2 regions of the Microbacterium sp. 4R-513 genome follow, and region 2 is predicted to be linked to the other one. Evidence: predicted binding sites of a transcription regulator. Region 2 holds the regulator's gene; the other holds the start of a gene.
What was found. Region 2 encodes LexA, which represses DNA repair genes until DNA is damaged. Its sites were predicted from a motif close to TCGAACANNTGTTCGA; they were not measured.
Positions count from the first base shown of each region.

Region 1: the regulator LexA is predicted to act here: its motif matches at 4,086-4,101, upstream of G5T42_RS04505 (Rv2578c family radical SAM protein).

Region 1 covers NZ_CP049256.1:1,057,764-1,063,215, reverse strand. The annotation lists gene G5T42_RS04515 (antibiotic biosynthesis monooxygenase) at 1-413, opposite strand, end outside; partial or broken gene G5T42_RS04510 (DEAD/DEAH box helicase) at 715-2,872, shown strand; gene G5T42_RS04505 (Rv2578c family radical SAM protein) at 2,998-4,077, opposite strand; gene G5T42_RS04500 (M15 family metallopeptidase) at 4,199-5,221, shown strand; gene G5T42_RS04495 (acyl-CoA dehydrogenase family protein) at 5,430-5,452, shown strand, end outside.
Region 2 covers NZ_CP049256.1:38,034-43,485, forward strand. The annotation lists gene G5T42_RS00175 (SseB family protein) at 1-426, opposite strand, end outside; gene priA (bifunctional 1-(5-phosphoribosyl)-5-((5-phosphoribosylamino)methylideneamino)imidazole-4-carboxamide isomerase/phosphoribosylanthranilate isomerase PriA) at 410-1,156, opposite strand; gene hisH (imidazole glycerol phosphate synthase subunit HisH) at 1,211-1,861, opposite strand; gene hisB (imidazoleglycerol-phosphate dehydratase HisB) at 1,858-2,460, opposite strand; gene G5T42_RS00195 (histidinol-phosphate transaminase) at 2,457-3,542, opposite strand; gene G5T42_RS00200 (LysM peptidoglycan-binding domain-containing protein) at 3,582-3,959, opposite strand; gene lexA (transcriptional repressor LexA) at 4,217-4,897, shown strand; gene G5T42_RS00210 (hypothetical protein) at 5,074-5,452, shown strand, end outside.

The DNA.
Region 1 (5,452 bases), 1.0 Mb from region 2:
CGGGGCGGCGCGGCGGGGATGGGCTGCTGGATCGGTCCGGTCGGCGACGCGGGGCCCTCATCGAACTGCCGCGTCTCGATGTGGGTCGCGAACGGCGCATCGAACCAGCCCTCGATGCCGGTCCGTCGCTCGACGCGCACCTCCTTCGCGAACGCGCGTCCCGAGTCGAGCCACCAGGAGCGCTGCGGCGACTCCTCCCACGCCTCGAGCGTCGCCATGTCGCGGAAGCGGTAGAGCATGTACCAGAGGTCGGACCCCTCGCCGGCGCGCACCCAGCCCGACCCGAGGAAGCCGGCGAAGCCCGTCGCGAGGTCGGTGCCCGCCTGCATCCAGCTCGTCGCCTCCACGGTGCGGTCGGGGTCGATGCGTCGCTCGATCGCGACGGTGATCGGGTGGGAATCGGGCTCGGCCATGCCTCCATTCTCCGGTGGCGCGGGCGGCGCTCGCATCGCGGGGCGGGTTCGGCGCCAGGCATCCTCTCAGGGGCGTCCGATAGTCTGTCTCGGTCGGCTCTGGACCCCGCGCCGTGCGCGCGGATGGGTTTGTGAGTCCAAGGGGCCGATGGTGGGAGCGAATCCGCTCCGACGACCATCACTGTGAATGGCCCCCGGCCGACGCAAGTCCGGGTTACTCCACGCCGCCGCTGAGCGGCCGCGCCTGTGCGCGCACTGAGGAGTGCTGTTCTCGTGCGAGAGAACCCAGAAGGACACACCCATGCCCAAGAACAAGAAGCCTGCCGGCGGCCGACCCGCCAAGAACTTCGAGCCGCGCTACGGCGCCAAGACGAGCTTCCAGGACCGCAAGCGGCGGACGGATGCCCCGGCATCCGAGCGCTCGTACGGTTCGAAGCCCGGCAGCAAGAGCCCGAACCACCGCGGCTACCGCGCCGAGTCGGCTGAGACCGCGCCGGCGAAGCGCCGCTGGACGGCGCAGGAGAAGGCCGGACGCGAGCAGGCGCACGGCATCCGCAACCAGGCGAGCGGCGCTTCGGGCCGCGGCCACGGCGACCGCCCCCGGTACGACCGCGACGACCGCCCCGCGCGCTCGTTCGACGACCGCCCGCGCCGGGAGTACGGCGACCGCCCCGCGCGCTCATTCGACGACCGCCCCCGTCGCGACGACCGTCCCGCGCGTTCGTACGACGACCGTCCGGCTCGTTCGTACGGCGATCGTCCGGCCCGCTCGCACGACGACCGCGGACGCGGCGATCGCGCGCAGCGCCTCGACCGGGTCGACCGCGACGACCGCCGCTCCTTCGGCGACGCACGTCCCTCGTACCGCTCGGACGACCGCCCGCGTCGCGACGACCGCCCGGCCCGTTCGTACGGCGACCGTCCCCCCCCGTTCGGCAGGCGACCGCCCGACGCGTTCGTATGACGACCGCCCGGCGCGCTCCTACGATGACCGTCCCCGTCGGGACGACCGTCCCGCTCGCTCTTACGACGACCGTCCCCGTCGAGACGACCGTCCGGCGCGTTCGAACGACGACCGCCCGCGTCGCGAATACGGCGACCGTCCGGCCCGCTCGTTCGACGACCGCCCGCGTCGGGACGACCGTCCGCGCCGCAACGACGGCCCGGGCCGCTCGGACTGGAGCTCCGCCCCCGCCCGTGACAAGGCCCACGAGGACCGCGTCGACGTCGTCCACGAGCGCCTGCAGGCCGAGGCCGTGCAGGCCGAGGACGTCGCCGGCACCTCGTTCGGCGACCTCGGTCTCGGCGAGAACATCGTCCGAGTGCTCGCCGATCTCGGCGCCGCTGCGCCGTTCCCGATCCAGGCGTCGACGATCCCCGCGATCCTGGAGGGCAAGGACGTGCTCGCGCGCGGCCGCACCGGCTCCGGCAAGACGATCGCCTTCGGCGCTCCTCTCGTCGAGTCGATCCTGCGTTCGCAGGCCGGGCAGCGCCGTGAGTTCGGCCGCTCGCCCAAGGCGCTCATCCTCGCGCCGACGCGTGAGCTCGCCCTGCAGATCGACCGCACGATCCAGCCGATCGCACGCTCGGTGGGCCTCTTCACGACCCAGATCTACGGCGGCGTGCCGCAGGCCCGCCAGGTCGGTGCGCTCAAGAAGGGCGTCGACATCATCATCGGCACGCCCGGTCGCATCGAGGACCTCGTGGAGCAGGGCAAGCTCGACCTCTCCGAGATCCGGATCGCGGTTCTCGACGAGGCCGACCACATGTGCGAGCTCGGGTTCTTCGAGCCCGTGCAGCGGATCCTGCGCCTGACCGCCGAGGGCTCGCAGAAGCTCCTCTTCTCGGCCACGCTCGACCGCGAGGTCGCCGGCCTCGTCGAGGAGTTCCTCGTCGAGCCCGCCGTCTACGAGGTCGCCGGCGAGGACCAGGACTCCGGCACGATCGACCACCGCGTCCTCGTGATCGACCACCGCGACAAGGCGGAGATCCTCGGATCCCTCGTCGACCGCGAGGGCAAGACCCTCGTCTTCGCCCGCACCCGCGCCTACGCCGAGATGCTCGCCGAGCAGTTCGACGACGCCGGCATCAACGCGGTCGCCCTCCACGGCGACCTCAACCAGGCCAAGCGCACGCGCAACCTCGAGCGCCTCACGTCGGGTCGCGTCAGCGTTCTGGTGGCGACGGATGTCGCGGCACGAGGCATCCACGTCGACGACATCGATCTCGTGATCCAGGCGGACGCGCCGGACGAGTACAAGACGTACCTCCACCGCTCGGGCCGCACGGGCCGCGCGGGTCGTTCGGGCACCGTCGTCACGCTCGTGACGCGTCAGCGCCGCCGTCGTATGACCGAGATGCTCGACCGGGCCGAGATCTCGGCGCCGTTCGATGAGGTGCGCCTCGGCGACGACCTCATCGAGGAGCTCGCCGGCCGTCAGGTCGACCCCGTCGCCTGACCCGCTGCGAGCCTGCAGCCGGCCGCACGGCTCGCAGCCGTAGGAATTCGCCCGAGGGTAGGAGAATCTCGCTGAGGTTCTCCTACCCTCGGTCGGTCTCCGACCCTTGTGGCGCCCGCGTCGGATCAGAAGAGCATCGCCGGGCCGGACTGGCGGGCGGCGGCGGCCGCCCGGCCGCGCGAGGTCGTGACGAGCTGGGTGCGGGCGGCGAGCCCCGGCACCGGCCCGCGGCGCGGGGAGTCGTCTTCGGCCTGGCCGCCGAGCCCGTGCACGCGCAGCAGCGGCTGCACGCGTTTCGCGAGCCAGGACCGGTACGGCTTCGGCGCGTAGGTCGAGGCGCCGGGATACAGCCCCAGGTACGACGACACGAGCTCGGGGTGCTCGCGCTGGAGCCACTGCATGAACCACGGCTTGACGCCGGGTCGCAGGTGGAGCGCGCCGTACACGACCCGCGAGGCGCCCGCCTCTCTGATGCGTCGCAGCGCGTCGTCGAGGGCGGCCACCGAATCGGTGAGGTGGGGCATGATCGGCATGAGGAAGACGGTCACGCGGAAGCCGGTGTCCGTCGCCGCTCGCACCGTCTCGAGCCGCGCGGCCGTCGTCGGCGTGCCGGGTTCGACGAGCTTCTGCAGCGTCTCGTCGAAGACCGCGATCGACATGGCGATCGTGACGGGGACGGATGCCGCGGCATCCTGAAGCAGCGGAAGGTCGCGCCGCAGCAGCGAGCCCTTCGTGAGGATCGAGAACGGCGTTCCGGAGTCGGCCAGCGCCGAGACGATGCCCGGCATGAGCCGATAGCGCCCCTCGGCGCGCTGGTAAGGATCGGTGTTGGTGCCGAGCGCGACGGGCTCATGCGCCCACGTCCCGCGCGCGAGCTCTTTGCGAAGGACCTCGGCGACATTGATCTTCACGACGATCTGCGAGTCGAAGTCGTGGCCTGCGTCGAACTCCAGGTACTCGTGCGTGCCACGCGCGAAGCAGTACACGCAGGCATGGGAGCACCCGCGGTAGGGATTGACCGTCCAGTCGAACGGCATCGCCGAAGCGCCCGGAACGTGGTTGAGGGCGCTCTTCGCCATCACCTCGTGGAACGTCACCCCCGAGAACTCGGGGGTGGTCACGGACCGCACCAGGCCGTTCAGATGCTCGAGGCCGGGCAGGGCCGCGGCATCCGGAACACCCAGCTCCTGTCCCTGCCACCGCATGCCTTCAGTCGAACAGATATACGAAGAACTGTCAAGGCGGATAGAACAAAGAAGCGATGCACCGAGATGAGAATCATGCCACGAGGCGGGGCCTCCCAGGTCGACAGGGCACAATGGCGGGGTGACGACACCGGTCACACGCCGCGAAGCCCGCGCGGCCCAGCTGCTCACGGCCGTATCGGCGCCCGTGCGCCATGCCCGCGCGCGCCGGGCCGCCCGGATCCGAGGCGTCTTCGCCGCCGTCGCCGGGATCGCCCTCGTGGTCGGCGGTGCCGCCGCCGTGACGTCGGCGCTGACGGCATCCGGTCTCACGCCCGAGGCCCGGCTGCAGGCCGATCCGACGCCCTCCGCCACTCCCGTGCCGCTGCCCCAGCCGGTCGAGGCGCTTCCCGCTCCCTCGGTGGCGGCTGCTCCCGCGGTCGTCGATGTGTGCGGCATCCCGGCGTTCACCGCCGCCATCGCCGCGGGCGATGATGCAGCCGCGATCGCCGCCGCCGGCGGCGCGGACGCCTTCCGCACGGCCGTCGCCTCGGGGGCGGCGCCGTGCGTCTCGCTCTCCGATCCCGCGCGCGTCTGGGCGGTCGTGAACAAGACGCGTCCGTTCGACCCGGTCGACTACCGGCCCGCGTCGCTCACGGGCCCCGGCGTGCGCGAGATCTCGACGGGTGACCTGCGGGCGGATGCCGCGGCATCCCTGTCCGAGATGTTCGCCGCCGCAGCCGCGGCCGGTGCCGGCGAGCTGGCACTCGACAGCGGCTACCGCTCCTACCGGACGCAGCGCACCACGTATCAGCGCCTCGTCTCGGCGAAGGGGATCGGCGGCGCCGACATGGTGAGCGCGCGTCCCGGTTTCAGCGAGCACCAGTCGGGCCTCGCCGCCGACGTGACGGCGTGCGCGTCCGGATGCGTCGGCCTCGAGTCGTTCGCAGGCACACCGCAGCAGCAGTGGATCGCCGCGCACGCGTGGGAGTACGGATGGATCGTGCGGTACGAGGACGAGTGCACGGCCGTCACGGGCTATTCGCCGGAGCCGTGGCACCTGCGCTACATCGGCCGCGAGCTCGCGAGCGCCTACCACTCCGGCGGCTGGCGCACCCTCGAGGAGTTCCTGGGGCTTCCGCCCGCCCCCGACTACGCCGGCTGAGACGCGACGGACCCTCGCTCGGCGACGCGTGTGAGGCATCCCACAATCGCGGCACCGAGTCCCGCGGAACGTGAGATGCAATGTCACAGAGCGGGCCGCGATGTCGTCGTCGTGAAATAGAATCGGCCCGGCGACGCGGCCGCGTGTTCCCTGCTCGATCGAGCAGCTCGGCCGGCGCCCATCGGTGTGCGAAGGAAGGGGCGGGCTCATGGAGCGCGACATCTACGACGA
Region 2 (5,452 bases):
CGGCACGGGGCGGGCCGCGGCATCCCATCTGGCGAGCGCGTCGACGGACGTGAACACCGGCAGCACCCGACGACCGTCGGGTGCTGCGACGGTGACGATGGAGAGCTCCTGCGTCTTGTCGACCGCGAGGCCGTGGGCGCCGACCCCTTCGTCGCCCTTCTCGGCGACGAGGGGGATCAGGAGGCGCGCGGTGCGGTAGGCCTCGACGACCGCGACAGGGTCGCCGGTGCCCTCGTGGAAGGCGAGGAGCGCCGCGAGCAGGCGTGGGTCGGCCGAGCCGTCGTCACCCGAATGAGGGTTGGACTGGAAGCTCCGGCCCTCCCACGGCACACCGGCCGAGTCGGCACCGTGATGCCCGTGATCGCCGTGGTCACCCCGATCGCCGCGGTGGCCCTGGCCGTCGAGGGGGTCAGTCTCCGGCGACATCCAGCGCCTCGGCGAGGGTGAACGCGCCCGAGTACAGGGCCTTGCCCACGATCGCGCCTTCGACGCCGAGAGGGACGAGGTCGCGGAGCGCCGCGATGTCGTCGAGGCTCGAGATACCGCCCGACGCGACGACCGGCTTGGGCGTGCGGTTCGTGACCTCGCGGAGCAGCTCGACGTTGGGGCCGCGGAGCGTCCCGTCCTTCGTGACATCGGTCACGACATAACGGCTGCACCCGGCCGCCTCGAGACGGTCGAGCACCGTCCAGAGGTCGCCGCCCTCGCGGGTCCAGCCGCGCGCGGCGAGCGTCGTGCCGCGGACATCGAGACCGACCGCGATGACGTCGCCGTAGCGGCCGATGACATCGGCGGCCCATTCGGGGTTCTCGAGGGCGGCCGTCCCGAGGTTGATCCGGGCTGCGCCGGAGTCCAGCGCGGCCTCGAGGCTCGCGTCATCCCGGATCCCGCCGGAGAGCTCGACCTGCACGCCCTTGACCTGCTTGATGACCTTGCGCAGGATCGGCGCGTTCGTTCCGCGGCCGAACGCGGCGTCGAGGTCGACGAGGTGGATCCACCGCGCGCCCTGCTTGGCCCACTCGACGGCGGCGTCGACGGGATCGCCGTAGTTCGTCTCGGAGCCCGCCTCGCCCTGCGTCAGGCGGACGGCCTTGCCGTCGGCGACGTCGACGGCGGGCAGCAGGATCAGTTCGGGCCGGGAGGCGAAATCGTTCATGAATCCTCAGTGCGTGATCGTGGTCGCAGGGTCGGCCCCGCGGTAGGCACGAGTTCAGAGGTTAGCGGCGCCCAGGCCGTCGATCCAATTGGACAGCAGCCGGATGCCCGCCCGCCCCGACTTCTCGGGGTGGAACTGCGTCGCCGAGAGGGGCCCGTTCTCGACAGCGGCGAGGAACGGCGTCGCCCCGTAGGAGCACCACGTGAGGCTCGGCGAGGGGAACGGCGGGATCACGTCGAGCGTCCACTTCTGCGCGCCGAAGGAGTGCACGAAGTAGAAGCGCTCGTCCTCGATGCCGCGGAAGAGCCTGCTGCCCTCGCCGACGTCCACCGTGTTCCAGCCCATGTGCGGAAGCACGGGCGCGTCGAGCTCGGTGACGGTGCCGGGCCACTCCCCCATGCCCTCGGTGTCGACCCCGCGTTCGACGCCGCGCTCGAAGAGCACCTGCATGCCGACGCAGATGCCGAGGACCGGACGGCCGCCGGCGAGGCGCCGGCCGATCAGCTCGTGGCCCCGGCTCGCGCGCAGCGCGTCCATGACCGCACGGAAGGCCCCCACTCCGGGCACGACGAGGCCGTCGGCTTCGAGGATCAGCGCGCGATCGGACGTCAGGCGGGCGTCGGCGCCGGCCGCATCGAGCGCCTTGACGGCGGAGTGCACGTTGCCCGAACCGTAGTCCAGCACCGCGACGACGGGTCGCGTCACAGGGCGCCCTTCGTGCTCGGGATGCCTTCGACCAGCGGATCGAGCGACTTGGCCTGACGGAAGGCACGGGCGAAGGCCTTGTACTCGGCCTCGGCGATGTGGTGCGGGTCGCGGCCGGCGAGCACGCGCACGTGGACCGTGAGCCCCGCGTTGAACGTGATGGCCTCGAAGGTGTGGCGGACGAGCGATCCGGTGAAGTGGCCGCCGATCAGGTGGTGCTCGAAGCCCGCCGGCTCGCCCGAGTGGACGAGGTAGGGGCGGCCCGAGATGTCGACGACCGCCTGCGCGAGGGCCTCGTCGAGCGGGACGAGGGCGTCGCCGTAGCGCGAGATCCCGGCCTTGTCGCCGAGCGCCTCACGGATCGCCTGGCCGAGCACGATGGCGACGTCTTCGGCCGTGTGGTGGGCGTCGATGTCGGTGTCACCCGACGCGCGGACCGTGAGGTCGGTGAGCGAGTGCTTCGCGAACGCCGTCAGCATGTGGTCGAAGAATGGCACCGTCGTGTCGATGTGGCTGCGCCCCGTGCCGTCGAGATCGAGGTCGAGCTCGACGCTGGACTCGCTCGTCGCCCGTCGGAGCGACGCGGTGCGTGCGGTCATGCGTTCGAGTCTATCGAGGCCAGTGCGTCGAGGAATGCGGTCGTCTCGGCCTCGGTGCCGGCGGTGACCCGCAGGTGGTGCGGGATGCCGACGTCGCGGATGAGGATGCCGCGGTCGTACAGCTCCTGCCACGTCCGCGCCGGGTCGTCCACGCCGCCGAAGAGGACGAAGTTGGTCCAGGACTCGTGCGGCTCGTAGCCGAGGGCGTCGAGCGTCGCCGACATCCGGTCGCGCTGCGCCACGATCTCGTCGACCATCCGCAGCATGACCGGCGCGTGCCGGAGCGCGGCCGTCGCGGCCGCCTGCGTGAGGGCGCTGAGGTGATACGGCAGCCGCACGAGCCGGAGCGCGTCGATGAAGGACGGATCCGCGGCGAGGTACCCCACGCGGGCGCCCGCGAAGGCGAAGGCCTTGCTCATGGTCCGCGAGACGACGAGGCGCTCCCGCCCCGGGAGGAGTGTCAGGGCGGAGCGCTCATCGCGGGGCGCGAACTCGAAGTACGCCTCATCGACGATGACGACGCCGTCGGTCGCTTCGTAGACGGCCTCGATCACGTCGAGCCCCATCGGGGTGCCGGTCGGGTTGTTGGGCGCGCACAGGAACACGACGTCCGGCGAGGCATCTGCGACCTGGGATGCCGCGCTCTCGGCGTCGACGACGAAGTCGTGTCCACGGTCACCGGCTATCCACGTCGCGCCGGTCGCGCGTGTCAGGAGCGGGTACATGGAATAGGTGGGGGCGAACCCGAAGGCCGTGCGGCCGGGACCGGCGAAGGCCTGGAGCACGTGCTGCAGCACCTCGTTGGAGCCGTTGGCCGCCCAGATCTGCTCGCGCGTGAGCCCATGACCGAGGTAGTCGGCGAAGCCGTCGCGCAGATCGGTGAACTCGCGGTCGGGGTACCGGTTGACGTCGCGAAGGGCGTGGGCGACGGCATCCAGGATGTCGTCCGCCACCTCCTGGGGAACGGGATGCGTGTTCTCGTTGACGTTGAGCGCCACCGGAAGGGGTGCCTGGGGCGCTCCGTAGGGCGTCAGGCCGCGCAGGTCGTCGCGGAGGGGAAGCTGGTCGAGACTGCTGCTCACCCCTCCCATCGTAGGCGGCAGGCGAGCGTCGGACCGGGCTCAGGAGCCGGCGGAGTACTCCGCCGGGATGGCCAGGCGCTGACCGGACGACACCGCCACGCCGTCGAGCGCGTTGAGGCGGACGATCGCGTCGACGACGTCGCGCGGGTCTGCCCCCGGCGCGACCTCCTGGGCGATCGACCACAGCGAGTCGCCCGCTGTGACGGTGACCGTCTCGAAGGTGCCCGCCGGGGCGCCGCCCTCTCGGGCGGCGAGGGCCGACGAACCGCCGAGGAAGACCGCGACAGCGAGGGCGACGAGCGCCGGCAGCGCGGCCAGGAGGGCGAGGACGCGGCGACCTCGCACCGTGAGGCGCAGGCGCGTCGGCGCGGCGCCGGGTGCCGTCAGAGCGGGGCTCGTGATGCTGATCGCGGTCATTGTGTCCTCCTGGGAGAAGAGATTCGCATCCGCCACTCGGCCGGGAGCGGCGGGATGCGAATCTGCGTTCCGAAGTTATCTTCGATAGAATCCGATGTCAAGAAGGTCTCGGCGGCTCCAACCATCGAACGCGACACGCGGGCTGGCTGCTCGCGAACGCGTCATCGACCGGATACGGTTTCGACAGAAACACCCCACCACGGGCCTCCGACATTCGAAGACCGCTGCCCTCCCCGGCGCGAGACAGGAGCTGCGAGATGAGCGATGCGAGCGGCCGCGACAGGCCTCAGACCCGGCGACGGAAGAGCCTGAGCGACAAGCAGCTGGCGATCCTCGAGGTCATCCAGCGCTCGATCGCCCGGCACGGCTACCCGCCGAGCATGCGCGAGATCGGCGACGCCGTGGGGCTCAAGTCGCTCTCGAGCGTCACACACCAGCTCAACCAGCTGGAGCTGAGCGGCTACCTTCGTCGCGACGCGGGCAAGACGCGCGCGATGGAGGTGCTGATCGACCTCCCGGGCGCCGCCGCCGAGAACCCCGCCGACACCGCGCCCGCCGTGGGCGACGCCGCCCTCGTGCCGCTCGTCGGCCGCATTGCGGCCGGCGTGCCGATCACGGCGGACCAGCAGATCGAGGAGATCTTCCCGCTCCCCCGCCAGCTCGTCGGCAAGGGCGACCTCTTCATGCTCAAGATCGTCGGGGAGTCGATGATCGACGCCGCGATCTGCCACGGCGACTGGGTCGTCGTGCGCTCGCAGGCGACCGCCGACAACGGCGACATCGTCGCGGCCATGCTCGACGGCGAGGCGACCGTGAAGGCGTTCCGCCAGCGGGACGGCCACACCTGGCTGCTCCCCCGCAACTCGGCGTTCGAGCCGATCCTCGGCGACGAGGCCGTCGTCCTCGGCAAGGTCGTGGCGGTCCTGCGCGCCGTCTGAGCCGCTTCCGTCCCGGCCCAGTCGCCCGGACGCGCCGTCTGCGGCGATCGTGGGCCTTCGGTCCACCCTCGCCCGCTGAGGGCGAGGAGAGCCGCGCTGCCGTGGTCAATGCACGCACCGCACGGGCACAATGGCGGCAAGGCGGCGGGGGTCCGTCTCGATGAGAGGTGCGGAAGATGGCCACATCCGAGATCGACGACCTGCGCGCGGAGGTGGAGCGGCTGCGCTCCGAGAACGACTCGCTTCGCACGACTCCCGTCGACCCGCTCCCTCCGGCCACGGCGTCCGCGCCGCCCGCGCGGAGGCCCGGTCGCTGGCGCGCCTTCGTCTCCGCGCTCCTCATCGTGATCGCCACGATCCTCGTCCCCGTCTCGATCGTCACTGCGTGGGCGCGAGCAGAGCTCGTCGACGAGGAGCAGTTCGTCAACACCCTCGCTCCGCTCGCCGACGACCCGGCCGTGCAGAACATGCTCATCGACGAGACGATGGATGCCGTCAACGCGCAGGTGGACTTCACCCAGCTGACATCCGACGTCTTCGACGGCATCGCGCAGC